3 regions of the Pseudomonas sp. MF09156 genome follow, and region 1 is predicted to be linked to each of the others. Evidence: predicted binding sites of a transcription regulator. Region 1 holds the regulator's gene; each other region holds the start of a gene.

Evidence for each region. Region 1 encodes sigma-54, which starts transcription at its own class of promoters, with help from an activator protein. Its sites were predicted from a motif close to ANTGGCATNNANNTTGCTNT; they were not measured.
Region 2: a site for sigma-54 is predicted at 1,844-1,863, ahead of flgB (flagellar basal body rod protein FlgB). Genes of this name have one in related genera too.
Region 3: a site for sigma-54 is predicted at 5,296-5,315, ahead of AC19YY_RS15385 (CmpA/NrtA family ABC transporter substrate-binding protein). Genes of this name have one in related genera too.

What each region holds. Positions count from the first base shown of each region.
Region 1 is NZ_JCBCUR010000001.1:154,317-163,958, forward strand. It holds gene AC19YY_RS00715 (FagA protein) at 1-327, shown strand, start outside; gene AC19YY_RS00720 (class II fumarate hydratase) at 320-1,696, shown strand; gene AC19YY_RS00725 (DUF2753 family protein) at 1,724-2,167, shown strand; gene AC19YY_RS00730 (superoxide dismutase) at 2,169-2,780, shown strand; gene AC19YY_RS00735 (ZIP family metal transporter) at 2,812-3,705, shown strand; gene AC19YY_RS00740 (HPr family phosphocarrier protein) at 3,827-4,099, opposite strand; gene rapZ (RNase adapter RapZ) at 4,116-4,973, opposite strand; gene ptsN (PTS IIA-like nitrogen regulatory protein PtsN) at 4,976-5,440, opposite strand; gene hpf (ribosome hibernation-promoting factor, HPF/YfiA family) at 5,453-5,758, opposite strand; gene AC19YY_RS00760 (RNA polymerase factor sigma-54) at 5,834-7,327, opposite strand; gene lptB (LPS export ABC transporter ATP-binding protein) at 7,512-8,237, opposite strand; gene lptA (lipopolysaccharide transport periplasmic protein LptA) at 8,237-8,770, opposite strand; gene lptC (LPS export ABC transporter periplasmic protein LptC) at 8,757-9,329, opposite strand; gene AC19YY_RS00780 (KdsC family phosphatase) at 9,338-9,642, opposite strand, start outside.
Region 2 is NZ_JCBCUR010000001.1:851,588-861,229, reverse strand. It holds gene flgE (flagellar hook protein FlgE) at 1-166, opposite strand, end outside; gene flgD (flagellar hook assembly protein FlgD) at 198-929, opposite strand; gene flgC (flagellar basal body rod protein FlgC) at 946-1,389, opposite strand; gene flgB (flagellar basal body rod protein FlgB) at 1,393-1,800, opposite strand; gene AC19YY_RS04110 (hypothetical protein) at 2,037-2,924, opposite strand; gene cheR (protein-glutamate O-methyltransferase CheR) at 3,128-3,955, opposite strand; gene AC19YY_RS04100 (chemotaxis protein CheV) at 3,999-4,931, opposite strand; gene flgA (flagellar basal body P-ring formation chaperone FlgA) at 5,013-5,777, shown strand; gene flgM (flagellar biosynthesis anti-sigma factor FlgM) at 5,919-6,236, shown strand; gene AC19YY_RS04085 (flagella synthesis protein FlgN) at 6,285-6,752, shown strand; gene AC19YY_RS04080 (flagellar regulator YcgR PilZN domain-containing protein) at 6,848-7,597, shown strand; gene AC19YY_RS04075 (MFS transporter) at 7,658-9,037, opposite strand; tRNA gene AC19YY_RS04070 (tRNA-Arg) at 9,414-9,490, opposite strand.
Region 3 is NZ_JCBCUR010000005.1:318,011-327,652, reverse strand. It holds gene AC19YY_RS15400 (bifunctional protein-serine/threonine kinase/phosphatase) at 230-1,897, opposite strand; gene AC19YY_RS15395 (nitrate/nitrite transporter) at 1,897-3,108, opposite strand; gene AC19YY_RS15390 (ANTAR domain-containing response regulator) at 3,356-3,931, opposite strand; gene AC19YY_RS15385 (CmpA/NrtA family ABC transporter substrate-binding protein) at 3,945-5,171, opposite strand; gene AC19YY_RS15380 (secretin N-terminal domain-containing protein) at 5,418-6,278, shown strand; gene AC19YY_RS15375 (winged helix-turn-helix domain-containing protein) at 6,456-6,863, shown strand; gene AC19YY_RS15370 (transglycosylase SLT domain-containing protein) at 6,860-7,324, shown strand; gene AC19YY_RS15365 (quinone-dependent dihydroorotate dehydrogenase) at 7,415-8,440, shown strand; gene rmf (ribosome modulation factor) at 8,574-8,789, opposite strand; gene rlmKL (bifunctional 23S rRNA (guanine(2069)-N(7))-methyltransferase RlmK/23S rRNA (guanine(2445)-N(2))-methyltransferase RlmL) at 9,323-9,642, shown strand, end outside.

The DNA.
Region 1 (9,642 bases):
GGGCTCAACCCTGACGAGCCGCGCCTGATCGAGCATTATCTGAACGAGGGGCGCTACCTGGCCTGCTGCACGGCTACGCACCCGTGGACCATCGCCGAGACCTCGTTCCGCCTGCTGATCGATACCGCCACCGATATCGCCTTGCCCTGGCATTGGCGCTCCACGTGCCTGGACCAGGCCTGGCGCCCGCTGCGCGACCTGGAAAACCTCTCTCACTGCGCCTGTCGCCTCAAGCGCTGGCAGACCTTTGCCTGGCAATTGGCGACTTGCGAACTGCAACCTTCGATTTCTCACTCCGACTTGGTGCAAGGATCTTCCGATGAGTAATACCCGTATCGAACGCGACAGCATGGGCGAACTGCGAGTGCCGGCCGACGCGTTGTATGGCGCACAAACCCAGCGTGCGGTGGATAACTTTCCGATCAGCCACCAGCGCATGCCGACCCAGTTCATCCGTGCCCTGATCCTGGCCAAGGCCGCGGCCGCCAAGGCCAACGTCGATCTCAAGCAGATCAGTGCAAGCCAGGGCAAAGCCATCGTCGACGCCGCCCAGGGTTTGCTGGAAGGTGACTTCATGCAGCACTTCCCTGTGGATATCTTCCAGACCGGCTCCGGCACCAGCTCCAACATGAATGCCAACGAAGTGCTTGCGACCCTGGCCAGCCGCCTGTTGGGCGAACCGGTCAACCCTAATGACCACGTCAATTGTGGGCAAAGCAGCAACGACATCATCCCGACCACCATTCACGTCAGCGCCGCGCTGGTGTTGCATGAACAGACGTTGCCGGCATTGCTGCACCTGGTTGAGGTGATCGAGCGCAAGGCGGTAGAGGTTCATCCGTTCATCAAGACCGGGCGCACTCACCTGATGGACGCCATGCCTGTACGCATGAGCCAGGTTCTCGAAGGGTGGGCGCAGCAACTCAAGGCCAATATCGCTCACTTGCAGGGCTTGTTGCCAAGCCTGCAGGCCCTGGCCCAGGGCGGTACTGCGGTAGGTACCGGGATCAATGCGCACCCTGAGTTTGCGGCGCGTTTCAGCCAGCAGTTGAGCAGCCTGACCCAGGTGCAGTTCACACCGGGTACGAACCTGTTTGCTCTGATTGGCTCCCAGGACACCGCCGTCGCCGTCTCCGGCCAACTGAAGGCCATTGCCGTGTCGCTGATGAAAATCGCCAACGACCTGCGCTGGATGAACTCCGGCCCACTCGCCGGTCTCGGTGAAATCGAGCTCGAAGGCCTGCAACCAGGCTCGTCGATCATGCCGGGCAAGGTCAATCCGGTGATTCCAGAGGCCACCGCAATGGTTGCGGCACAGGTGATCGGCAATGACAGCGTAATCACCATCGCCGGTCAGTCCGGCAACTTCGAACTCAACGTGATGCTGCCGATCATCGCCCAGAACCTGCTCAGCAGCCTGGAGCTGTTGGCCAACTCCAGTCGTCTGCTGGCAGACAAGGCCATCGCCAGCTTCAAGGTCAACGAACCCAAGCTCAAGGAAGCGCTGTCGCGCAACCCGATCCTGGTCACCGCACTCAACCCGATCATTGGGTACCAAAAGGCCGCTGAAATCGCCAAGAAAGCCTATCAACAAGGCCGGCCGGTGATTGATGTGGCGCTCGAGCACACCGACCTGCCCCGCAGCCAACTGGAAGTCCTCTTGGACCCGGAAAAGCTCACGGCGGGTGGCGTGTAATTACCGACCCTGCTTTGGAGGCTCACCATGGAGCACTGGAAACGCACGATCGAACGGGCCAATCGCTGCTTTGTGCAAGGCGAACTGGTGGATGCCCGCGAGCATTACCTGCAAGCCCTGGCCCTGGCCCAAGTGTTGTTCGAGCGCTGGGGTGATGCCGACGAGGCGGTGGCGGCCTGCGTCATTTCCCATCACAACCTGGCGGACCTGCATCTGCGCCTGAACCAGCCTGAAGAAAGCGCCGAATACCTCTGCGCCATTCACCAGCGCTTGCTGCAGACCATGCAGGACACCCGGCTGCCTCAAGCATTGCGCGAGGCAGCCTTGCGCCAGAGCAGCAAGACCTACGTCGAACTGTTGAATTTCATCAGCGATCACGGCGAGTACCCCCGTACCCATCGCTTGCTGGGCAGCAATACGGCGCAGACGGATGCGCCGACCCGCAACAGCCCTTTCTATGGAGCACATTGATATGTCCTACACCTTGCCTGCCTTGCCTTACGCCTACGACGCCCTGGAACCGCATATCGATGCGCAAACCATGGAAATCCACTACACCAAGCACCACCAGACCTACATCAACAACCTCAATGCCGCCGTCGAAGGCACCGAGTTCGCCGGCTGGCCCATCGAGAAACTGGTCTCCAGCGTCCAGCAACTGCCGGAAAAACTGCGCGCAGCGGTGATCAACCAGGGGGGCGGGCATGCCAACCACTCGTTGTTCTGGGCGGTCATGTCGCCCAAAGGCGGCGGCAAGCCCGAAGGCGCCCTGGGCCAGGCGATTGATGCGCAGTTGGGTGGCTTTGATGCCTTCAAGGAGGCCTTCACCAAAGCTGCGCTGACCCGCTTCGGCAGTGGTTGGGCTTGGCTGAGCGTGACCCCGCAAAAGACCCTGGTGGTCGAGAGCAGTGGTAACCAGGACAGCCCGTTGATGAACGGCAATACGCCGATCCTCGGTCTGGACGTTTGGGAGCACGCCTACTACCTGCTGTATCAGAACCGCCGTCCTGAATACATCAACGCTTTCTACAGTGTTATCAACTGGCCGGAAGTCGCTGAGCGCTACCAGGCTGCACTGGCTTAATGCCCTCTCATAACAAGACCTAAGGCCGACTATGGGCACTGAAACACTGGCGATCAGCAGCGTACGAATGTTCCGCTATGCGTTTGGCTCGCTGCTGCTATTGGCTGGAACTGCATTGCTGGTGGCCCACGGGCTGGCCTGGCTGAACCTCGAGCCGCGGATCCTGCGTGCCCTGCAAGGTGGCGCAATCTGTGCCCTGGGCACTGCATTGGGCGCGGTGCCGGTACTGGTGATCCGGCGGATGCCGTTGGCGGTCAGCGACACACTGCTGGGGTTTGGCGCTGGCGTGATGTTAGCGGCGACCGCGTTTTCGCTGGTCGTGCCGGGGATTGCCGCCGCTGAAAACCTGGGGCTCAGCCCCTGGGCGTCCAGCGGCCTGATCAGCTTCGGCATCATGCTGGGCGCCTTCGGCCTGTTCCTGGTGGACCGCAAGGTCTCCGGTGCCAGTCCGGAGCTGCTGGTTGGCACCCCTGACAAACCGGTAATTCCACCACGCATCTGGCTGTTTGTATTTGCCATCATTGCCCACAACATCCCCGAAGGCATGGCGGTGGGCGTCTCGGCGGGGGGCGGCATGCCCGATGCCGACAGCCTGGCCATGGGCATCGCCTTGCAGGATGTACCGGAAGGGTTGGTGATCGCGTTGGTGTTGGCTGGGGCGGGGATGTCGCGGGTCAAGGCCTTCTTGATCGGCGCGGCATCCGGGCTGGTGGAGCCGGTGTTTGCCGTGCTGTGTGCCTGGTTGGTCAGCCTGGCCGAGATGTTGCTGCCTTTAGGGCTGGCGCTGGCGGCGGGGGCGATGCTATTGGTGGTGACTCATGAAGTGATCCCCGAGTCGCGCCGCAATGGCCATGACAAGCTCGCCAGCCTGGGGTTGTGCATTGGGTTTTGCCTGATGATGGCAATGGATACAGCGCTGGGCTGATGCCTAGCGCAAACCCAATGTAGGAGCTGGCTTGCCTGCGATGCAGGCACCCCGGTTTTTCGTCTAGACCGAGGTGATGCTATCGCAGGCAAGCCAGCTCCCACGCAAGCCCGTACAGGGGCTATTCGCCTTCATCGAAGTAATTGTTGATTAGCTTCACCAGCGCATCCAGCGCTTCCTGCTCCTGCTCACCTTCGGTCTTCAGATGAATCTTGGTGCCCTTGCCTGCGGCGAGCATCATCATGGCCATGATGCTTTTACCATCGACCATGGACTCCGGTGTACGCCCGGCACGCACCTGGCAAGGAAACTGGCCCGCTACCCCGACAAATTTAGCCGACGCGCGGGCATGCAGGCCCAGTTTGTTGATGATTTCAATTTCCAGAGCGGGCATCGCGAAGGTGTTCCTTTCAGCTGAGGTCGCGGTGGCGAACCTGGACATTCTTGAGGGTTTTCTGCAAGACCTGGCCCAGCCGCTCGGTTAGGTAGACGGAGCGGTGATGCCCGCCGGTACAGCCGATAGCGATGGTGACGTAGGCCCGGTTGCTGGCGGCAAAGCGCGGTAGCCACTTGAGCAGGTAGCTGGAGATGTCCTGGAACATCTCTTCCACATCCGGTTGCGCCGCCAGGTACTCGGCAACCGGTAGGTCCAGCCCGGACTGATCGCGCAGTTCCGGCTTCCAATAAGGGTTGGGCAGGCAACGCACGTCAAATACCAGGTCGGCGTCTACCGGCATGCCCCGCTTGAAACCAAAGGATTCAACCAGGAAGGCCGTGCCCGGTTCCGGTTGGTTCAGCAGGCGCAGCTTGATGGCGTCACGCAGCTGGTAAAGGTTCAGGCTAGTGGTATTGATCTTGAGGTCGGCCAAATCGATGATCGGCCCCAACAGCTTGGTCTCGTCTTCGATGGCTTCGGCCAGCGAGCGGTGTGGGCTGCTCAGCGGGTGGCGGCGACGGGTCTCCGAGAAGCGCTTGAGCAGCGTTTCTTCGTCGGCGTCCAGGTACAGCACGTCGCAATGAATATGCTTGGCACGTACCTCTTCAAGCAATTCCGGGAATCGCGTGAGGTGGCTGGGTAGGTTGCGTGCGTCGATCGAAACGGCCACCAACGGTTGCGCCAGTTCGGTATGGATCAGCGCGCGCTCGGCCAGCTCGGGCAGGAGGCCGGCCGGCAAGTTGTCGATGCAATAGAAGCCGTTGTCCTCTAGCACATTGAGGGCCGTACTTTTACCTGAGCCGGAACGCCCGCTGACGATGATCAAACGCATGATTACTGCCCGCTTTGCTCATCCAGGACAACCTGATACAGCGCTTCATTGGTGCTGGCGCTACGCAGTTTCTTACGTACTTCTTCACGGTCGAGCATGCTGGCGATCTGCCGGAGCAGCTCCAGGTGTGCATCGGTGGCCGCTTCCGGGACCAGCAGGACGAACAGCAGGTCAACCGGAGCGCCATCGATGGCGTCGAAATCAGTGGGGGCGTCCAGGTGCAGCAGGGCGCTTACCGGTGTTTCACAGCCTTTGAGGCGGCAATGAGGAATAGCGATGCCGTTGCCAAAACCGGTCGAGCCAAGTTTTTCACGGGCGATCAGGGCCTCATACACGTCTTGCATCACCAGTTCAGGCACTTCGCGGCTGATCAGGTTGGCAATCTGTTCGAGTGCTTTCTTTTTACTGCCGCCCGGCGCGTTCACGAGGGAACGGCCGGGGGTCAGGATGGTTTCAAGTCGAATCATGGGTGGGGAGTGTTAGCGGCCTGTGCCTTGAAGAAGGCTCTGCTGCTTTTCCTTATGCTTTTTGATTTGGCGATCCAGCTTGTCGGTCAGGTCGTCAATGGCGGCATACATGTCTGAATGCTCTGCATTGGCGACTACTTCCCCGCCGGGTATACGCAAGGTGGCTTCGATTTTCTGCTTCAGCTTTTCGACAGACATGATGACTTGCACATTGGTGATCTTGTCGAAATGCCCCTCAATTCGTTTGAGTTTTTCGCTGATGTAGGCGCGCAGCGGTTCGGTCACTTCCAGTTGGTGTCCACTGATGTTGACTTGCATACAGCTTCTCCTTCGTTGCCAGTGCATAAAGCGGCGGGTAGGAATACCCGCCACTGGAACGCTGTGGCCTGCCCGTCACATCAACCGCTTACGCTCGCTGGAAGGCGCGATCCCAAGGGACTCGCGGTACTTGGCGACGGTTCGACGGGCGACCTGAATGCCTTGTGCTTCCAGTAAACCAGCGATCTTGCTGTCACTCAACGGCTTTTTCTGATTTTCCGCCGCAACCAGTTTTTTGATGATCGCGCGGATCGCCGTGGACGAGCATTCGCCGCCCTCGGAGGTGCTGACGTGGCTGGAGAAAAAGTATTTCAGCTCATATATACCCCGTGGGGTATGCATGAATTTCTGCGTAGTGACCCGGGAAATAGTCGATTCATGCATGCCGACTGCCTCGGCAATGTCATGCAGTACCAGCGGCTTCATCGCTTCGTCGCCGTACTCCAGGAAGCCGCGCTGATGCTCGACGATCTGGGTGGCCACTTTCATCAGGGTCTCGTTGCGGCTTTGCAGGCTCTTGATGAACCAGCGCGCTTCCTGCAACTGGTTGCGCATGAACGTGTTGTCCGCACTGGTATCGGCCCGGCGCACGAAGCCTGCGTACTGCGGGTTGACCCGCAGGCGTGGCACCGATTCCTGGTTCAGTTCCACCAGCCAGCGCTCGTTGTCCTTGCGCACAATTACGTCAGGTACGACATATTCGGCTTCGCTGGACTCGATCTGCGAGCCAGGGCGCGGGTTGAGGCTCTGTACCAGTTCGATGATCTGGCGCAGGTCATCTTCCTTGAGCTTCATCCGGCGCATCAGCTGGCTGTAGTCGCGGCTGCCCAACAGGTCGATGTAATCGGTGACCAGGCGTTGGGCCTCGGTCAGCCACGGTGTCTTGGCGGGCAGTTGGCGCAATTGCAGCAACAGGCACTCGCTGAGGTTGCGCGCGCCAATGCCGGCAGGCTCGAACTGCTGGATGCGGTGCAGGACCGCTTCGATTTCGTCCAGCTCGATATCCAGCTCCGGGTCGAAGGCCTCGAGGATTTCTTCAAGGGTTTCGTCCAGGTAGCCCTGATTGTTGATGCAGTCGATCAGGGTCACGGCGATCAGGCGATCGGTGTCGGACATCGGGGCAAGGTTCAGTTGCCACAGCAAGTGGCTCTGCAGGCTTTCGCCGACGGAGGTGCGGGTGGTGAAGTCCCACTCGTCATCGTCGTTGCTGGGCAGGCTGCTGGCGCTGGTCTGGTAGACATCTTCCCATGCCGTATCCACCGGCAGTTCATTGGGGATGCGTTCGTTCCATTCGCCTTCTTCCAGGTTATCCACCGTGGGTGCGGTTTCCTGGTAGGACGGTTCCTGGACGTCAGTGTTGGGTTTTTGCTCTATGTTGTCGGCCAGCGGGTCGGCATTATCGAAGTCGTCGCCTTCTTCCTGGCGTTCGAGCATCGGGTTGGACTCCAGGGCCTCCTGGATTTCCTGTTGCAGGTCCAGGGTCGACAATTGGAGCAGGCGGATGGCCTGTTGCAGCTGCGGTGTCATCGTCAGCTGCTGGCCCATTCTCAGGACTAGCGATGGTTTCATGGCAGGGGCTTAACACCTTATTCGCCGGCGCAACGCGCCATCCACGACAGGGCGCGTGAGCGCCAAACATAAGCAAATTATATGCCTGATATCGGGGGCTTTGCCTAGAGCGCGGTAACAATAAAAATAATGAGGTTTTTATTGACTCCCGCGCCTGATGGCGAATGTCCTGACACCCCAGCGCTTACAGGCGGAACTCGTGCCCCAGGTACACTTCCTTGACCAGTTCGTTGGCCAGGATGGTGGCGGAGTCGCCTTCGGCAATCAGTTGGCCGTCGTTGACGATGTAGGCGGTTTCGCAGATATCTAGGGTCTCACGCACGTTGTGGTCGGTGATCAGTACGCCGATCCCCTTGGCCTTGAGGTGATGGATGATCTGCTTGATGTCGCCTACCGAAATCGGGTCGACACCGGCGAAGGGTTCATCCAGCAGGATGAACTTCGGTGCAGTGGCCAGGGCGCGGGCGATTTCCACGCGACGGCGCTCGCCGCCGGACAGGCTCATGCCGAGGTTGTCGCGAATGTGGTTGATGTGGAACTCCTGCAGCAGGCTTTCCAGCTCCTGGCGGCGTCCGTCGCGATCCAGTTCCTTGCGGGTTTCAAGGATCGCCATGATGTTGTCGGACACCGACAGTTTGCGGAAGATCGACGCCTCCTGGGGGAGATAGCCGATCCCGGCCCGTGCACGACCGTGCATGGGCTGGTGGCTGACGTCCAGGTCGTCGATCAATACGCGACCCTGGTCCGCTTGGACCAGGCCGACAATCATGTAGAAGCAGGTGGTCTTGCCGGCACCGTTGGGGCCAAGCAGGCCGACGATCTGGCCGCTGTCGATCGACAGGCTGACGTCGCGCACGACCTGACGGCTTTTATAGGCCTTGGCCAGATGCTGGGCTTTCAGGGTTGCCATTACTGGGCCTTCTTCTTCGGCTGGATAACCATGTCGATGCGCGGACGTGGCGCAGTGACCTTGGTGCCATTGGCGCGGCCGGCAGTGGCGACCTGCTTGACGGTGTCGTAGACGATTTTCTCGCCTTCGGTCGAGTTGCCGTCACTGCTGATCACTTTGGCGCGGTCGGTCAGTACGATGCGATTCTGCGGGGCATGGTACTGGATGGTCACGCCGTAGCCCTTGATCGGAGCTGGGTCGGTCGCCGCCTGTTGCTGCTCGAAATAGGCCAGGTTGCCCACCGAGGTCACGACGTCGATGTCGCCAGCCGGGGTGCGGGTCAGGGTTACGGTATTGCCGGTAATCTTCATCGAGCCTTGAGTGATGATTACGTCGCCCTTGTAGGTCGCGATACCTTGTTTGTCATCCAACTGCGCATCGTCAGCCTGAATGTGGATCGGTTGCTGGCTATCGTTCGGCAGAGCCCAGGCGCTCACGCTTCCCAGTGCTGCGCCCAGACCGAGCAAAATAGGGAGGGTTTTAACGAGCCTCATACTGTCCTCTTACGTTCGATAGCAGGTGTATCCTGCTTTCTTTCAAATACGCTTTCATTCCCTTGCCAGTCGATACACCGCCAGCGCCGTCGATTCTAACGTCTTGCTCGGTCTGCGCATATTGCTTCTGTGGGAATACGGTCATGCGACTGCTGGTAATAATGGTGTCGCGGTTTTGGGCGTCGGTGCGGGCAACACGCACCGAGTCGATCAGCTCCACTTCGGTACCGTCCGGGTTGACCTCGCCACGCTTACTGGTGACGTGCCACGGAAATTCGGTGCCGCGATACAGGTTCAGGTCCGGATTGGTCAGCAATGTGACCTCCGAAGCCTTCAGGTGTTCGACCTTGTCCGACGTCATTTCGTACTGCACTTTGCCGTCTGGCAGGAACTGCACGCTGTAGGCGTTGGTGGCGTAATAGTCGATGGCGCCCTGGTCGACCTGCGCGACAGGCTGGTCGAGGAAGCGCTCCGGGCTGATATTCCAGTAGCCCACCGCGAGGAACAGCGCGGCGATGGCTCCGAATATCAGGAAGTTGCGAATCTTTTTGCTCAGCATAGAAGGCTCTATAGGTAGGCGGCGTGGGCCGCTTCAAGGCTGCCCTGGGCGCGCAGGATCAACTCGCAGAACTCGCGCGCGGCACCTTCGCCGCCACGGGCCTGGGTAATGCCGTGGGCGTGTTCGCGAACAAATGACGCGGCATTGGCCACCGCCATGCCCAGGCCGACGCGGCGAATCACCGGCAAGTCAGGTAAGTCGTCACCCAGATAGGCGACCTGCTCATAGCTTAGGTTGAGTTTCCCAAGAAGCTCATCCAGGACCACCAGTTTATCCTCGCGGCCCTGATACAGGTAAGGAATCCCCAGGTTTT
Region 2 (9,642 bases), 700 kb from region 1:
CGATGGTTTTATTGCCAGTGCCCAAGCGGGACGCCGCGTAAATGTCGCCGAACTCTGCGCGGGACGACTTGAAGCCAGTGGTCGCGACGTTGGCGATGTTGTTGCCGGTCACGTCCAGTTGTTTGTTGGCCGCATAGAGGCCGCTAAGGCCGATATTAAAAGACATGTTTCTCTCCTCTTGCCGTATCTAGCCGGCTCTATGTACCGATAGTCTGAATTTGCGACAGCTTGATGCTGCCCATGCCGCCAGAAAGATTGAGCAGCATTTCGCCGCCAGTCTGGCTCAAGGTCACGCTGGTGACCGTGGCCGGCAGCGAGGTTTTCAGGGCAACCGAATCACCAGCGTCATTCTTGGTGCTGGCCGCGAAGGTGTAGGTGCCGGAATCCAGCTGCTCGCCCGCCTCGTTCTTGCCGTCCCAGATAAAGTCCGACTTGCCGGCGCTCTGGGCGCCCAGATCGATGGTCTTGACCAGCTTGCCGTCCTTGTCGGTGACCTTGACGGTGACGTTGCCCACCGACGAACCCACGGCGACCGAGCCGGTGAAGCTCTTGCTGGTGTCGACCATGGCCTTGTTGGTTTCGATAATTACCGAACGCCCGACCAGCGACGAGGCTTGCAGCGCCTGCGACGACTTGTAGTTGCCGGTGATGGTGTTCACCGAGTCGTTCAGGGTGTTGATGCCTTCCAGGCTGCTGAACTGCGCCAGTTGCGCGACGAACGCGCCGTTGTCCTGGGGCGACAGCGGGTTCTGGTTCTTGAGCTGGGTAACCAGCAGTTGCAGAAACGCATCCTTGCCCAGGGACTGGTTGCCCGAGGCCGCCTTGGCCGTGTCGGCCAGGTTGCCCTGGCTGGACTTGGCATCCTTGACCTTGGAGTCGAACAGACTCTGGATCGTCGACTGATTCGACACATCGTTAGTGACAGACATGCTTTAGCGCCCCTTATCACTGACCGAGGGTCAGGACCTTCTGCATCATGGCTTTGGCGGTGTTCATCATTTCCGCGTTGGTCTGGAACGAGCGACTGGCGGAAATCATGTCAGCCATTTCCTCGACCACGTTGACGTTGGGGTAGTACACGTAGCCCTTTTCGTTCGCGGCAGGATGATTGGGCTCGTAGCGCGCTTCGAGGTTGCTCTGGTCTTCGACCACCCCCAGCACCTGGACGCCCTGGCCGGCAGCATCCTGGCTCTGGAACAACGAATCGCTGCCGCCGTTCTGACCGGCCTGGAACATGGTGGCGAACACCGGGTGCCGGGCGCGGTAGGTCTGGTCGATGCTCGACGACACTGTCTCGGCGTTGGCAATGTTACTGGCGACCGTGTTCAGACGCGTGGTCTGGGCGCTCATGCCACTACCGGCAATATTGAAAACACTGGATAGAGACATGGCTTACTCTCCGCGCAGGGCTGACATCAGCCCTTTGAATTTGCTGTTGAGCAGGGTGAAGCTGGCCTGGAAGTTCACCGAGTTCTCGGCGTAGTTCGATTGCTCCAGCTGCGCATCGACGGTGTTCTGGTCGATCGACGGCTGCATCGGCGTGCGATACATCAGCGACTCATCGCCACTGCTCAGGCCCTGGGCTTCGATATGACGGTTATTGGTCATGTTCAAGGCGAAGGAGCCGTTCTTGGTCTTGTCGCTCTGTGCGGCGAGCACGGCGGCAAAGTCCAGGTCCCGAGCCTTGTAGTTCGGGGTATCGGCGTTGGCGATGTTGTTAGCCAGGACTTCGGCACGCTGGGCGCGGAAGCCCAGGGCTTGTTCGTGGATACCGAGCGCTTTATCGAAGCTGATGCTCATGGCGGAAACCTTTAGGGGCTGACCTGCTTTTCGTAACAGGGTTATAGCAAGCCCCATGCCAGGTTTATCAACCCCAATAAATCAAGGGGTTAGGCAGGCATTGCCGGCGGCAATGGCGCAAAAGCGGCAACGCTTTTCCGCGAAACGTCAGGAAAGCGGCAATGGGCATTGCCGTTTAAAGAAAGCGGCAGGAGCCGGATTGCCGGTTCCTGCGGAGGTGGCCTGGAGGAGTGCCATCAAGTCAGAACCAATACGTTCTCTTTCCATTCGTGCCCCCTGCCATCGGAAATCTTGCCCGCCGTGGCTCTCTGTCCCACTTTGCCCCAGCGCTCCTCCATTCCCCCAATTACCGCCATCGAGTGCGCGGTACCGGCACCGCCCACATCCTTGTCTATCGTACCCACCATGCCACTTTGCAAGTCGCGCAAAGTCCCCTGTCTGACATGATCCTTCAGGCCCAACCGGACAAACACATCCTTGGTGTACTCACCGTTTTTAAGAGAGTCCAAGGCCTTGGCATAGCTGTGCCCTGATCCTTCGTGGTTTTCGTTCTGCGCCCGCTTGGCACTGACGGCGTATATAAAGCTGGCGTCCTTGATCATCGCGGGATCACTTCCTTTGAGCCCGGCGTGCTGGGTGGCCTGTTGCAGTTCCTGCCGGGTCAAATCCACGGTTTTCCCATCCCGCATGGTGACATGGTAGCCATTGGCGGTTTTCTTCACGTCCTTGAAGATATCGGTCGGTTTCTGGCCAAAACGCTGCATTGAGGCCTTGATGGCTGAAATAGTGGCGCAGTTGCCGTTTTCACTCTGGAAAAAACCGCCAAAAATATCCGCGGTTTTTCTCCCCGGCGTCGCGCTATTGGAAGGAAAAAAATTGTTGTGAGCCAGGGCAGAATTACCGCCGGATGGATAAGCGCCATAATTGAAAGGCTGGCTCGAAGCCCTGGGATTACCCGAGACAAAATTCATACCCGGCGGCCTGGGGCCATGGGCGCCAAATACAGGCCTTGAACCTGCCTGCCCTCTTCCCGCCAAGGGATCATCGATACGCCGCTGTTCAACTGAAGAATCGAATGCAAACCGTGCACCTTGCGGACCGTACCCTGATGAAACGTTTCCCATACACCCTCCTCCTGGTGAGCGCGACGAAGAGCCAATCCCACCGTCGCAAACACGACTTTTCGTATTGGGCGGGCTGAATTTGCCCACCCAATGCTGGGTGGTGAGGAAGGAAACATCAGTTCCAGCAGGGTACGCCCCAGGATCGCCGGACAAAAAAAAGGAGCCCCTGGGGGCTCCCTTATGCGTCGACTCAGCTCAAGCCATCACTTGGCCTGGTAGATAATGCCTGGGCTGCACTGCACCATCTGGTAATGATCCGGCAAACCGTTCAGCGCCTCGGACGCGCCGAGGAACAAATAGCCGCCGCGCTTGAGCGTACCGTGGATGCGCAGCAGGATGTCCTTCTTCACTTCAGCCGAGAAGTAGATCAAGACGTTGCGGCAAAACACGATGTCGAACTTGCCAAGGCTGGCGTAGCTGTCCAGCAGGTTGAACGAGCGGAACTCCACCCGGCTCTTGATCGGCGCCTTGACCGCCCAGCGCCCGGCGCCCTTGGGGTCGAAGTAACGCTGCAGGCGCTCCGGGGACAGGCCGCGGCCCAGGGCCAGGCTGTCGTATTCGCCGGTCTTGCAGTTGGTCAGCATGGTGCCGGACAGGTCAGTGGCAACAATTTGCACCCCGGCCTTCAACTGGCCCATGTTGGTCCGTTCGAACTCATCGATGGACATCGACAGCGAATAGGGTTCCTGCCCAGACGAACACGCCGCCGACCAGATGCGCAAGCGCTGGCCAGGGCTAGCCTTGATGGCCTCGGGCAATACCTTGTTCTTGAGCACCTCGAAGGGGTAGGTGTCACGAAACCACAGGGTTTCGTTGGTAGTCATGGCATCGACCACCATCTCCTTGAGCCCGCTGCGCGGTTGGCCCTGGATGCGCTGTACCAACTCGCCCAGGGACTTGATGCCCTGCTGCTCCATCAATTTGTTGAGACGGCTTGATACCAGGTATTGCTTGTTTTCACCGAGCAATATGCCACAGGCTTTTTCCAGGAAGACCCGGAACTGTTCGAAATCCAAATTACCCGTAGACAATGAAACCGCCTCTTAACTCGTGTGACCGCCAGGGAGAAAGCCCCTAGCCGTGATCTGCAGATTTGATCCGTTCAACGACCCGGGATGCCAGGTCATCAGGACGGAATTTGGCCAGGAAGTCATCGGCACCGACCTTCTTGACCATTGCCTGGTTGAATACACCGGACAATGAAGTATGCAGGATGATATGCAATTTTTGCATGCGTGGGTCGTTGCGTATCTCGGCCGTGAGGGTGTAGCCGTCCATTTCCGGCATCTCGATGTCGGAAATCATCATCAGGAATTCTTCTTCCGGCTTCTTGCCTTCATCCACCAGCTTGCGCAGGTAGTCCAGCGCCTGGCGGCCGTCATTGAGCGCCACCACTTCGACACCGACGGTCTGCAGACACCGGGACACCTGCTTGCGCGCCACCGACGAGTCATCCACCGTCAACACCCGCAGGGACACGGCCTTCTGCTGGGTCTGCTCATCCACCACCCCCACCGAAATATGCTCCGACGTCGGCGCCACTTCCGCGAGGATCTTCTCCACGTCGATGATTTCCACCAACTGGTTATCGACCCGCGTCACTGCCGTGAGGTAGTGGTCGCGCCCGGTGCCCTTGGGTGGTGGATGGATCTCTTCCCAGTTCATGTTGACGATACGTTCCACCGAGCGCACCAGGAAACCCTGGGTCTTGGTGTTGTACTCGGTGATGATCACAAACGGGTTCTCGCGATCCTGCAAACCGGCAGAACCGGTGGCCATCGCCAGGTCAAGAATCGGAATCGTCGAGCCACGGATGTTGGCCACGCCACACACCACCGGGTTGGACTTGGGCATTATGGTGAGCTTGGGGCATTGCAGCACCTCCCGCACCTTGAAGACGTTGATGCCATATAGCTGCTTGCCATCGAGTCGAAACAGCAACAACTCCAGGCGATTCTGCCCTACCAGCTGTGTGCGCTGGTTCACTGAATCCATTACACCCGCCATGCCCAGACTCCTACGCTACAAAACTTACGGGTACGACGCGCCCCCAACACGAAACGGCACGCGCTTTGCTTTTTATTGGCCATGGACATCAAAACGACAGTTTCCCGACGCCTTCGCTCGCCACAGTACCGCAGATTACTCTGCGCCTGGATGGCGTTGCTTGCCTTGGGCGCAGGCCACCAGGCCCACGCCGACAACGTCACCTTGCCTGATCTGCTTATCGGCGTCACTCAAGGCTTTCTTGAGTTCACTGTAGAAGATTATCTGGCGAGCACCCAGACACCGGGCCGTTATGAAATCCAGGTCAACCAACTGGACCCGCGTTTGCGCATGCCCATGTGCGACAAGGAATTGACAGGCTCCCTGGAAAGCCCCGCCCAGCCCATTGGTCGCGTGACCGTGCGCGTGCGCTGCGACGGCAGTTCGCCCTGGACCGTGTTCGTGCCGGCCCAGGTCCGGTTGTTTCGTGACGTAGTGACCGTTACTCGCCCGCTCAAGCGTACCGGCATCATCGGCTATGAAGACGTGGCCCTGCGCGAGCGGGACATCAGCCAGATCAGCCAGGGCTACCTCACCTCCGTGGACCAGGCGGTCGGGCAGAAACTGACCCGACCAATGGTAACCGACCAGGTCATCACCCTGGTTCACCTGGAACAGGCAGAAGTGGTGCGCAAAGGTGACCAGGTGGTGATATCCGCCAGCAGTGGCGGCCTGAACGTGAAAATGCCGGGGGAAGCCCTGGCCAATGGCGGGATGAGCGAACAGATTCGCGTGAAGAACCTGAACTCCAAGCGCGTGATCAAGGCTCGGGTAACAGCGCCTGGCCAGGTGGAGGTCGCGCTATAGATCACTGGCGTGGGACGCTGGCTTTTCCTACACTGTGCCCGAGATCACGCTGTGCACAGGTTTATTGTCGATCGAGCCTAAAGTTTGTCCGGGTATGGCCGAAAACATGGCAAGCGTCCAAATACCCAGAGGTTTTTTAACATGGTCATTGATTTCAGCCGATTGAACAGCGCCCAGGCAACGCCCGGCGGCACGCGTACCAACGCGGCCAAGGACAGCGTTGAAGCCAAGGCCCCGGCACTGCCCGCCAAGGCAGAACAAACCGCTTCGACCCAAAGTGGCGAATCGGTGCATTTGAGCAACGAGGCTCAACAGTTGCAGAAGATCACGGACTCGCTGCGCGATCAGCCAGTTGTCAATAAAGCCCGCGTGGCCGAGTTGAAACAGGCGATTGCCGATGGCAGCTATCAGATCGACAACGACCGTTTAGCCGGCAAAATTATCAAAGCCGAGCGCTAGGCCAAGGCCTGCGCCAGGCTTTTGGACGCTTAAAACCCAAGGCCAGCCATGCACGACGAAAATCTGCTGCACCTGATCACTGAAGACCTGGCTCCCGCGCAACACCTACTGGAGCTGCTTCAAGACGAATTCGTAGCCCTGTGCGGCCGCGATATGCGCCTGCTGGAAGATATCCTGGCACGCAAGCAATCGTTGATCATCCTGCTTGAACAACACGGCCAGAAACGCAGCCAGATCCTGCTCAGCCTGGGCCTGCCCGCTGATCACAGCGGCCTGGAGCAGTTGGCCAGCCACTCGTCGGTCGGCGACCAGTTGCTGGCCCAGAGCGCAGCGCTCAATGAGTTGTTGATCAACTGCCAGCAAGCCAATGTGCTCAATGGCCAGTCGATCCAACTGCAGCAAGCCACCACCGCCAACCAGCTGCGCATCCTCCATGGCGGCGAACCTCCAGCACTGTATAACGCCCAGGGCTCCACCTCACAGCTGGTCAAGCCCAGCACCCTCAGCCAAGCCTGACGCCGGTTTATTGCGCGCCCTATCAAGGCGTGCCACATGCTGGCAAAATGCCGGTTCTTGCGTGTAGTCGTATTTTGTCTGGAGATGGAAGAACCGTGTTCAACACCCTTAGCGCGGAAGATGCTCCGCAGCCCCCCAAGGTCCTCACCACCCCTCTGGAAATTGCCAGCACCCTGCGGCTGCTGCAAGAGAGCCACGACCCGCTGATCATCACCTTCCACGAACGCAACCAGCGCTTCCAAAGCTACCTGGTGGATGTCGACAAGGACAGCAAGACCCTGAGCCTGGACGAAATGATCCCGCCCGAAGGTGAACGCTATCTGGAGAATGGCGAAGCATTTCGTATCGAAGGCTTTCACGAAGGCGTGCGCGTGGCCTGGGACAGCAATGGCCCGCTGACCATCGGCGCAAAGGACGGCCACCGCATCTATAAAGGCAGCCTGCCGGAAGAAGTGGTCTACCATCAGCGCCGCAATGCCTTTCGCGCGGCATTGAAACTGGCGCAACTGGTGAATATCGAACTGGGTGGCGAGAAACTCAAGGCGCCTATCAGTGGCAAGCTGCTGGATATCTCCGCCACCGGCTGCAAGCTGCGTTTTGAAGGTGATATCTCCGAGCGCCTGCAACTGGGCCAGGTGTACGACCGCTTTATCGCCGCCCTGCCCTTCGGCAGCATGACCACGGCGGTGGAGCTGCGCTACCTGCACTTCGAAGAAAGGATCAACACCACCTTTGCCGGTGTGCGCTTTCACAACATGAGCGGCCTGGTGCAGCGCCAGGTTGAGCGGTTTGTCTACCAACTGCAGCGCGAGGCGCGACGGTTCGATAAAGACGACGACATGTAAGCGCCAAACCACAGGCACAAAAAAACGGGCAGCTCCTTTGGGAACTGCCCGTTTTTTGTTTCAGGGACGGGCCCGGCTCAGGTCATGCGGGTGTTCATCCGGGTCAGGATGCTCCGGCGGCTCGGGCTCGGGCTGCGGCTCCATCTCCGGCTCTGCGTCGGGCGCAGGCTCTGGCGCGGCGGTTTGCATCTGGTCCTGGACCACCTGCTCATCCACCCGCGGGTCGAGGGCTGCCACCAATGGCGAACTGGACATGCTGTCGGGCATGGCCACGTGGTGCAACGGCGCGTCGTCCACCTGATGCAGGTTGGTCACAGCCTTGGGGCGAATACGCCAGACCAGGATCAATGCGCACAGGCTGAAGAAGGCATAGAGCATCTGGTTGCCAAACAGCTTCATCACCACGCCGGCCAGCAACGGCCCGATACTCGCGCCCACCCCGTAGGTCACCAGCAACATCGCGGTGAGCGACACTCGGCGATCACCTTCGACATGGTCATTGGAAAATGCCACGGCCAGCGGATAGAGGCAGAACTGCACCAACGAACACAGGAACCCGGCGATAAACAGCACTTCCAGCGGCACCTGGGTCATGATCGCCAGCGGCAATGCCGCCACCGCCAGGCACAGGGCGAAACAGCGAATCAACAAGGCGCGGTCATAGCGATCGGACAGCCAGCCCAGCGGCCACTGCACCAACAGGCCGGCAAAAATGCAGCTACCCATGAACAGGCCGACCTGTTCGGTGCTCAAGCCCTGTTGGGCCGCGTACAGCGGCGCCAGGCCGTAGAAGGACCCGACGATCAGGCCCGCCCCCAGCACCGTACTCAAAGACTGCGGCACACGCTTGATAAAAAAGCGCGGCTCCATCGGCGCCGGATGCAAGGGCGCGGGGTGAATACGCCGGGTCATGGCGACCGGCACCAGGCACAGGGCAAAACACAGCGCCACCAGCATCAGCAACTCAAGCCCCAATTGGGGGTGCATGACCAGAATCAGTTGGCCCAGCACCAGGCCCAGGTACGACGCGATCATATAGCCGCTGAACACCACGCCACGCTGCTTGGCATCCGCCTGCTCGTTGAGCCAGCTCTCGATCACCATGTACTGGCACATCATGCCGAGGCCGACGATTATCCGTAGCACGATCCAGGCCGGCAGCCAGTCCACCAGGCCATGGCCCAGCACCGCCGCACCGACAATCCCGGCACAGGTGGCATAGGCCCGAATATGACCAACGCGGGCGATCAGGCGATGCCCGATCTTGCCACCCAGCACCAGGCCAAAATAGTTGGCCGCCATCAGCGCACCGACCCATAGGCTGTCGACGTTATCCGCCGCCAGGCGCAAGGCCAGGTAAGTACTGAGCAGGCCGGAGCCGATCAGCATCATCAAGGAGGCGAAATAAAGGGCTCGAAAAGATTTCCAGATCTGGCGCATCGGCGTTCCGAGCGGCTCCTTGCAGTGGGTGTCAGGCAATTCGCACTAGCCTGAGGGCGAAGCGTCGTTAAGCCCAGGCACCCAACTACACAGGCACCCAGGGGCATTTTGATCCAGCAAGCGGCACAACCTCGGGATCACCGAAGCATGCAGCCTTCGATGAACTTGGCACCCAACAGTTCCTTCGCTGTTCAGCTACGTGTCAGACGCATCCAGACCGGGGGCGAGGTACAAGGTTTTAACAATATATCTCGCCAGCCAGCCCAAAGGCACTGGCCAAGCGGCCAAGAAAACAGCCGCCCATAAAAAAACCCCGCCAGAGCATTCTGATCGGGGTTTTTCAGCGTCTCGGCCAGGGTAGAGGTGAGACTGCAAATGGTGTCCCAGGGCCGGTTCGAACGGCCAACCTTCCCCTTAGGAGGGGGATGCTCTATCCAATTGAGCTACTGGGACTTATGACAGGCGCAAGGCCAAATGGCGTCGCGACAGACGGCGTGCATGTTAACGGCCAAGGTGAGTTTTGTCATGTCGTCCGCAAGCTTTTTAGGCGTAAGCCGTTAACGCGCCCACCTCCTGCCTACAGGGCTGCCAAGACCCATCGTGCA
Region 3 (9,642 bases), on a different contig from region 1:
GGGGTGTTGCAGGAGCTAATGCAGCGGTTGTGCCAAGTCGTGAAAAGCCGGATTTACTGAGGTTCTGGCGGCTGCCACAAGGCTGTTTCGCACCATTTAAAGGCGCGATGCCCACAACTGGCGCGTCGACCTCCTGTAGGAGCCGGCTTGCCGGCGAAGGACGTTAACGATAACGCGAGGTACCTGGATGAATACGGTGATTGTGGGTTTTGCGCCGGCAAGCTGGCTCCTACAGGGATAACAGATACAGCAACAGCAGATTGATCAGCAGCGACACCAACGCCAGGGTTTGCCAGACCTTCAGCGGTTCGCGTTCCAGCAGCGGCCGCGGGCGCAGGCTCAGTTCGCGGCGGTCGGCCTGTTCCAGTACCAGCAGCCATTGCTCGGCGGTTTCGTAACGCTGATCTGCTTGCGCGGCAACCGAGCGTTCCAGGCTTTGCTGCAACCAATCGGGCAGGTCCGGCCGGTAGCGGCTGGCGTTGACCGGCGTGTTGAACCGGGGCCGCTGGAAAGCTTCGATCTCACCGTAGGGATAATGCCCGGTGAGCAGGTAATACAGGCTCACACCGGCGCTGTACAAATCCTGCTGCGGGGTCGGACGTTCGCCGCTGAAGGCTTCGGGCGCGATAAAGCTGGGCGTGCCCGGCAACAGGTGAGCGCGGTCTTCGGACAACCCAGGGCAATAGGCCAGGCCAAAATCCAGCACCCGCAGTTCGCCGTCGTCGCCCAGCAGCAGGTTTTCCGGCTTGATGTCGCGGTGCAGGATTTGCCGGCGATGCAGCATGCCCACTGCCCGCAGCAAGCGTTCGGCAATGGATTGCCACTGCGCCAGTGGCAACGGGCCTTGCCGCTGGAACAGCTGCGCCAGGGTTTGCCCGCTGTATTCACGCATCACGTAGTACAAATGCTGACGCCCGCCGCCCGGATGGACTTCAGGAAATGCCCGCCCGGCCACCCTGCGCAGAAACCATTCCTCCGCGAGCAGGGCCTGGGCGGCATCGTGGTCATCATCGTGGTCAGGGGGCAGGGTCTTGAGCAGCCAGGGTTGCTGCTGGGCATCGCGCACCCGGTACAGCAACGACTGGCGACTGTGTGCCCGCAGGCATTCCACCTGCCAGCCTTCGAAGGATTGCCCGGCCTTCAACAGTGGCGGCAATGGCCACTGTTGCAACTGCACCAGCGCATCACCCAGGGTCGCGGCGCCGAGCCGGTCGATGCGCACCAGCAGGGCACTGGCGTTGTCCTGGCTACCTGCCAGGTGCGCGGCGTTGACCAGCGTATTGACCGCCACGTCCAGGTCGGCCTGTTCGCGCAGGATCGCGCGGATGCTGTGGTCGGCGAGGGTCGCCCACACACCATCGCTGAGCAGCAGGAAACATTCGCCCTGGCGCAGTTCACCGTCGAGAAAATCCACCACCAGATGCTGGTCCAGGCCCAGGGCGCGCTTGAGCACATGCTGCATGCCGGGTTGCTCCCAGACATGCTCTTGAGTGATGCGCTGCAACTCACCGTCAAACCAGCGATACACCCGGCAATCACCAACATGGGCCAGGGTAAAGCGCTGGCCGCGAAACACCAGGGCGCTAAGGGTGGTCAGCAACGGTTGGCCGCCGCCATTGGCCTGCAGCCAGCGATTCTGTGCCAGCAACAGCCGCTCCAGGGCCTGGGCCACGCCCCAGGTCTGTGGCGTGGCGTAGTAATCCAGGGCCAGGGCCTGCAAGGTCGAGCGCGCGGCCAGGCCGCCGTCGGCGCATTGGCTGACGCCATCGGCGATAGCACACAGATAGCCTTTGCTGGCGGCCAGTTCCGGAGCCGGCGTGACCAGGCGCAGGGCGTCCTGGTTTTCCGCGCGTGGCCCGATGGCGCTGGCCTGGGCCACGCTCAATTGCAGGCTCATCAGACCCGCGCGGCGGTGACGGCCGCCGAACCCCAGGTGGTCCTCCAGCGGCGCTTCACGCCATACAGGCCGAACCACGCCAGCACGCCCAGGCTGGCAAATAGCCACAGTGCCAACTGGTAGCTGCCGGTGCTTTGCTTGATCGCGCCCATGCCCGCTGCCAGGGCGAAACCGCCGATACCGCCGGCCATGCCGATCAGCCCGGTCATCACGCCAATCTCGCGGCGAAAGCGCTGGGGCACCAGTTGGAATACCGCACCGTTACCGGCGCCCAGGCCGAGCATGGTGCACACGAAAAGTGCCAGTGCCGCGTAGGAACTCGGTAGGTTGAAGCCCACTGCGGCGATGCACACGGCCGCCACGCCGTACATGCCCAGCAGGGTGCGGATCCCGCCGAAACGGTCAGCCAGGGCGCCGCCCAGGGGCCGCATCAGGCTGCCGCCGAACACGCATGCGGCGGTGTAGTAACCAGCGGTGACCGGGCTCAGGCCGTATTGGTCGTTGAAGTAGCCGGGCAGGGCGCTGGCCAGGCCGATGAAACCACCGAAGGTCACGCTGTAGAAGAACATGAACCACCAACTGTCGCGGTCGCCCAGGGCCTTGAAATAGTCGGCCATGGATTTGGCTTTGGGTCGCTCAGGCGCATTGCGCGCCAGCCAGGCGAACACGATCAAAGTCAGGATCAGCGGGATCAGGGCAAAGCCGAACACGTTGGTCCAGCCAAATGCGGCGGCGATCAGCGGTGCCAGTAGCGCGGCGAACACCGTGCCGGAGTTGCCGGCCCCGGCGATGCCCATGGCCTTGCCCTGGTGTTCGGCGGGGTACCACTGGGAGGCCAGCGGCAGGGCGACGGCAAACGAGGCCCCGGCCATGCCGAGGAACAGCCCTAGCAGCAACGCCTGTTCATAACTGTGGATCCCCAGTTTCCAGGCACAGAACAGCGCCACAATCACGATCACCTGGCCGATCAGGCCGGCAGTCTTGGGCGACAGCTTGTCCGCGAGCATGCCCATCAAGAAGCGCAGGATCGCCCCTGCCAGGATCGGCGTGGCGACCATCAGCCCGCGTTGCTGGGTGGTCAGTTGCAGGTCGGCGGCGATCTGCACCGCCAGCGGGCCCAATAGGTACCAGACCATGAAACTCAGGTCGAAATACAGGAACGCGGCAAACAAGGTCGGGGTGTGCCCGGATTTCCAGAAGCTTGATTTCATCACGCACCTCAGATTGGGGATCTTGTAGAAGGCCTGGTGATGGAACGGCCAGCGAAGGCCGCCCCATCCAAACGAAAAAACGCCGCCACCGGGTTCGCCTGGGCAAACCGGATGTGCGACGTCTTTGTCGTGGAGGGGCAACCGCCGTTGGCTACCTGTGGTGTTTAGTTAGCAAGTCTTGCGCCAACCGTGACATTGCCCTCGCGGGCAGGCCCGTTCCCACCTTGGGCGATTGCGGTTGTGTGGCTCAGCCTAGCAATTCACTCATGGCAATAATCTGCTCCGCCACCTGGATCAACTTCTGCTGGCGGCTCATGGCCTGGCGGCGCATCAGGGTGTAGGCCTGTTCCTCATTGCAGTCCTTCATTTTCATCAGCAAGCCCTTGGCCAGCTCGATGCGCTTGCGTTCCGCCAGTTGCTGGTCGCGGGCCAGTAGTTGCGCGCGCAAGGCCTGGTCGCTCTCGAAGCGCGCCATGGCGACATCAAGGATCGGTTGCAGGCGCTGGGCCTGGATGCCTTCGACGATGTAGGCGCTGACCCCGGACTTGATCGCCTGGCGCATTACCCCGGGATCATGTTCGTCGGTAAACATCACGATGGGCCGCGGCTGGTCGCGGCTGACCAGCACCACTTGCTCCATCACATCGCGCCCGGGTGATTCGGTATCGATCAGAATCACGTCCGGGCGCACCGTTTCGACGCGCGCCGGCAGGTCGATGGTCAGGCCGGACTCGTCGATTACCTCAAAGCCGGCCTCGGTCAGCGCGCTCTTGAGGCGCCCGACTTTGCGCGGGGTGTCATTGATCAGCAGGATTCGCAACATGGGTGGCCTCCCATCAGCGCAATGCCTGGCGGACGACATCGTCGGCCAGGGCATGCAGGCGGAAACTGCGGGCATAACCGGCCGGGTCCGATCCGTCCCAGACCTTGCCGTCGATCAATTGGCTGCTGCGCATCTGCGTGTCCATGGCCGCCACGCCCACGGCGCTTGCGGCCTGGCGATAGAGATCCAGTTGTTGCACCTGGCGGGCCACGGCGAGGTAATCGGGGTCTTCCCGCAAAAGGCCCCAGCGGCGGAACTGGGTCATGAACCACATGCCATCGGACAGGTACGGCAGGTTGACCTCGCCCTCGCCATGGAAGCGCAGCGCGTGCGCGTCCTGCCAGTGGTTGCCCAGGCCGTCGGCATAGGCGCCCAGCAGCCGTGGCTCGATGCAGTCGAGCGGGGCGTCCAGGTATTCCCGGGCGCTCAGCAGTTGCGCGGTGGAACGTCGGTTTTCGATGCTGTCGTCGATAAAGCGGCTGGCTTCCAGGACCGCCATCACCAGCACCCGGGCGGTGTTGGGGTACTGCTCGACAAACGCCTGGGTGCAGCCCAGGACTTTCTCCGGGTGGTCCGGCCAGATCGCCTGGCTGGTGGCGAGGGTAAAACCCTGGTGCTGTTGCGCCGCGCTGGCGCACCAGGGTTCGCCGACACACAGGCCGTCGATCCGCCCGGCTTGCAGGTGCGCGACCATCTGCGGCGGCGGCACTACCACACTGTCCACATCCCGCAATGGATGAATGCCCTGGCTAGCCAGCCAGTAATACAACCACATGGCGTGGGTGCCGGCAGGAAACGTCTGGGCGAAGGTCAGTTTTGTCCGGCTTTGGTGCACCTTGCGCGCCAGTGCCTCAGGACTGGTCACGCCCTGTTGTTGCAGGCCCTGGGACAGGTTGATGCCCTGGCCGTTCTGGTTCAGGCCCATCAGCACCGCCATGTCGGTCGGCGCAACGCCGCCGATGCCCAGGTGCACCGCATAGATCAGGCCGTACAGGCTGTGGGCGGCGTCGAGTTCGCCGCTGACCAGCTTGTCCCGCAGGCCGGCCCAGGATGACTGGCGCCTGAGGTTTAGCGTCAGGCCGTAGGGCTGGGCAAACCCCTGGGTCGCCGTGACCACCAGCGAGGCGCAATCGCTCAAGGCCATGAAGCCCAGGTCGAGGCTGCTCTTTTCCGGGGCATCGCTGCCGTTGACCCAGGCCAGAGGGTTGTTGGCCTGGCTGTTGCCGAGCTGATCACTCATCTACACCTACCTTCTGTATGAAAAAAGGCGTCGTCATGCCAGGCGGCATGCAAGCCGCGGCAGGTAACGACGCCTTTGTCTGTGAGCCCGTTCCGGCGTTGGCGCGGGCTGCGCTGGGTAGGGCAAAGCAAGGCACATGCCACGGCGCCCGGGCGAGTGGTGGTTGATCAGGTTTTCATCAAGATTGCACCCGGGTGGGCTTTCACTATGGCGCTCTTTCACGCAACACCGTCCAGGAAACCCGGCGTGCTCCTTGATCGATCTAACGCAACGACCTGTCGTGGCTTTTTACAGCGCTGGCTGCTGGGCGGTCTGTTGATGCTCAATGCCTTACCGGCCATGGGCGAGTCCTATCTGATGTGGGACGAAAGCCTACAAGGCTTCTTCAGACGGCTTGCGGTGCCCCTGGGCCAGCCCATCGTGGTCAGCAAACTGGCGGCGGGCAAGCGCATTACCGGGCATTTTGATTTTGCCCATGCACAAGCGGTCCTGGAGAGCGTGGCGTTGCAGCACGATCTGATCTGGTACAGCGACGGCCAGGTGCTGCATCTCTACGACGCCAGCGAGGCCAAGAGTTCCGGGGTGACCCTGCGCTACATGACCGTCGACCGATTGCGCCAGGTCATGCGCCGCGCGGGGCTCGAAGAGGCGCGTTACCCCCTGCGCAAGGCCGGCGCCCGATTGTTTTATGTGTCGGGGCCCGCCAATTACGTCGACCACGTCCTGCGCCTGGCCCAGTTGATGGATCGTCCGCGCCCGGCGCGACGCGAGGCCCCGCCTGAAGTGGGCGTAGTCCAGGTGCAGAATGCCGACGTCTCGGACCGTCGGTATGACATGGGCTCGCAGACCATCACCGTGCCGGGTGTCGCCACGCTGCTCGAGAAACAGCTCGCCACGCTGGGGCGCAAGGCCGGCACCGGCGCGGTGGTAATCGCCTACCCAGAGACCAACAGCCTGCTGGTCAAAGGCAGTGAGCAGCAGTTGAGGCTGATCAAAAAACTGGTGGCTGAGCTGGACACACCCGCGCATTCCGTCACTTCAACGCCCTTGAGTGCCGAGCAATACGAGCGTGTGCGGCGTGCATTTGCGCGGATCGCCGAGCCGTAGCGGGGTTTGTACAGACTTCGAAAGTTCCTACGCAACACTCCCGGAAAACTTCGAAGCAGCGGGCTTTTTCCTAACGTGAAACTGGCCGCGGGTTTCTATAGTCGCCCTATCTCCCAGACGGTGCGCTATGGAAAATCAGGGCGCCGTGAATGTCCGCAGACAGGTACAGAGGTTTGAATGGTTGTTGCAGTTGAGGGCTTGATGGCGGCGTCCCTCGCCTTTGGTCATTGGAGGTTGCAGGCGGATGGCAGGTTGACCACTGAAGGTCGCGACATTCAGTTACCACCCAAGGAATGTCACGTGTTGCGCCTGTTGCTGGCCACGCCCGGCGTGCTGGTCAGCAAGGACCACCTGCTGGAGCAGGTCTGGCCCCATACCGATATCGCCGAAGAATCCCTGACCCGTTGCATCTACGCGCTGCGCAAGCAGTTGGAGGGCGACCGGGCGTTGATCGCGACCGTGTATGGCCGCGGTTATCGCTTCAATGGCCGGGTGCGGGTGATCGAGCCGCCTGGCCCGGCGCAGGCGGCGGGCAAAGCGCCCCGTGCGTGCCCTGCCTGTGGATGGTATGGCGAGCGGGCATGAAACGCGCCTGCCGGCTGGGACTGTTGTTGCTTTGCCTGGGCGGGGCAGGCGAAGCCCGGGCTTACTGCTGGGCCGAGGCCGCTCGTCAATACGATATCGAGCCGGAACTGTTGCAGGCGATTGCCGCTGTGGAGTCCGGCTACCGCGCCGAGGCCATGAACTACAGCAATAACAACGGCACCTATGATATTGGCCTGATGCAAATCAACAGCATCCATCTGCCTCGCCTGCTCAAGCAGGGCATTACCGAGCAGCGCCTGTTGGATGAGCCCTGTCTGTCGGTCGAGGTGGGGGCCTCGATCCTGGCCGGCTTCATCAAGCAGTTTGGCTACAACTGGACTGCCGTGGGCGCCTATAACGTCGGGCCTGGGGCGGGGGCCGAGCGTGACGCGTTGCGCTTGCGCTACGCGCAGAAGATCTGGAGCCGCTATGAAGAGTTGATGGCCCATCGCAATGGATGATCGACCGGCGGTGTGCCATGCCTCGCACGGACCCGCCACCCCGGCTATAATCGCCGCCACCTTTTGCCGCCATCCGAGTCAAGCCCGCCCATGTATACCCTGGCCCGCCAGCTGTTGTTCAAACTCTCCCCGGAAACTTCCCACGATCTGTCCCTGGACCTGATCGGCGCGGGTGGCCGCCTGGGGCTCAATGGCCTGGTGTGCAAGGCGCCGGCGAAGATGCCGGTGTCGGTGATGGGGCTCGATTTTCCCAACCCGGTGGGCCTGGCGGCTGGCCTGGACAAGAATGGCGCGGCCATCGATGGCTTCGCGCAGTTGGGGTTCGGTTTTGTCGAGATCGGCACCGTCACACCGCGCCCGCAGCCGGGCAATCCCAAGCCGCGCATTTTCCGCCTGCCGGAAGCCGAGGCGATCATCAACCGCATGGGCTTCAACAACCTGGGGGTTGACCACCTGTTGTCCCGGGTACAGGCCGCCAAGTACAAGGGCATCCTCGGGATCAATATCGGCAAGAACTTCGATACCCCGGTGGAGCGTGCGGTGGATGACTACCTGACTTGCCTGGACAAGGTCTACGCCCACGCCAGCTATGTGACAGTCAACGTCAGTTCGCCCAACACCCCGGGCCTGCGCAGCCTGCAGTTTGGCGATTCCCTCAAGCAACTGCTCGAAGCCCTGCGCCAGCGCCAGGAAGACCTGGCGGTACGCCACGGCAAGCGCGTGCCGTTGGCAATCAAGATCGCCCCGGACATGAGCGACGAAGAAACCGTGCTGGTGGCCCAGGCTCTGGTGGATTCGGGGATGGACGCGGTGATTGCGACCAACACCACCCTCAGCCGTGTCGGCGTTGAAGGCCTGGCCTACGGTGACGAAGCCGGTGGCCTTTCCGGTGCGCCAGTGCGTGACCAGAGCACCCATATCGTCAAGGTGCTGGCGGCCGAACTGGCCGGCCGTTTGCCGATCATCGCCGTGGGCGGGATCACCGAAGGCAAGCACGCTGCCGAGAAAATCGCCGCAGGGGCCAGCCTGGTGCAGTTGTATTCCGGGTTTATCTACAAGGGGCCAGCGCTGATTCGCCAATCGGTCGACGCTATCGCGGCGCTCCCCAAATCCTGAGCCCCTGTAGGAGCCGGCCCATAAAAAAGGGCTCCTAGAAGGAGCCCCTGGGCCGAAGCCCGCCGCCCGGATGGGGCGTGCGTGGTTAAGTCGTTACATTCTTCAAGGTGGTTGTCGGAATTAAGTGCCCTGATTAGCCGACGGCGTGAAGTTCGTTGAGTCTGTGGATCCCCGCAGTGCCGGTCATACCGTCCCAATTGTCGCCGCGTCCTTCGCGCCAGCCGTTAATCCAGGCTTGGCGTACCGACGGTAGAGTAAAGGGGCAAAGCTCACGGGATTTGCCATGAACGCCATACTGATATCCGCGTAAAAATGCTCTTTCCAACGGATCACGCTTAAGTCTTCTCATAGGGTGTTTCCCTCACTTGTTGACTGTCTTGATATCCTTCGACCTCATCCGAGGCCGGGCAGAGTTTTTCTGCCGTTGGTGTGGCTCGCTGCCGGCGTGGCGAGCCTCTGTGTCAGCGTCGTTGCGGCGCTAACCTGTGTTGAGTTCTAACCAATAGGTCACATGGATTCAATGATCGTTTTGTCATAAGCACGTAACGATAACGATGCTATAGCCATAAGCTGGGATGGCTTTTCGCCCCATTTACAGGGCAAAGCCAGCTATGATGTGCCCTGTATAGAGGATGGGTTTAATCCTTTAGTGAGAATACCCGCCGCTTGCAGTCGGTTATTATTCGACGAAGGGTCAGAATATTTCATTTTGTTGCACAAATTATCTCTCTGCCCCGGCAATCAAGGCCAATAGGCCAGGAGACCGGGGTGGAACGGCACACATTCGTGCCACGCGAGCGCTCTTCAAGAAAAGCGCTTGATTGAAAACCGAACGCGCGATGCGTCGCCCGTTCACTTATTGCTGAAAAGCCTGGAATGCCCATGTCGGACCGTTACGAACTCTTCCTCACTTGCCCCAAGGGCCTCGAAGGCCTGCTGATCGAGGAAGCCGTCGGGCTTGGCCTTGAAGATGCGCGCGAGCACACCTCGGCCGTGCGCGGCATGGCCGACATGGAAACCGCCTACCGCCTGTGCCTCTGGTCGCGCCTGGCCAACCGTGTGTTGCTGGTGCTCAAGCGCTTCCCGATGAAGGATGCCGAAGACCTGTACCACGGCGTGCTGGATATCGAATGGCAAGACCATATGGTCCCTGATGGCACCCTCGCGGTGGAATTCAGCGGCCATGGCTCGGGTATCGACAA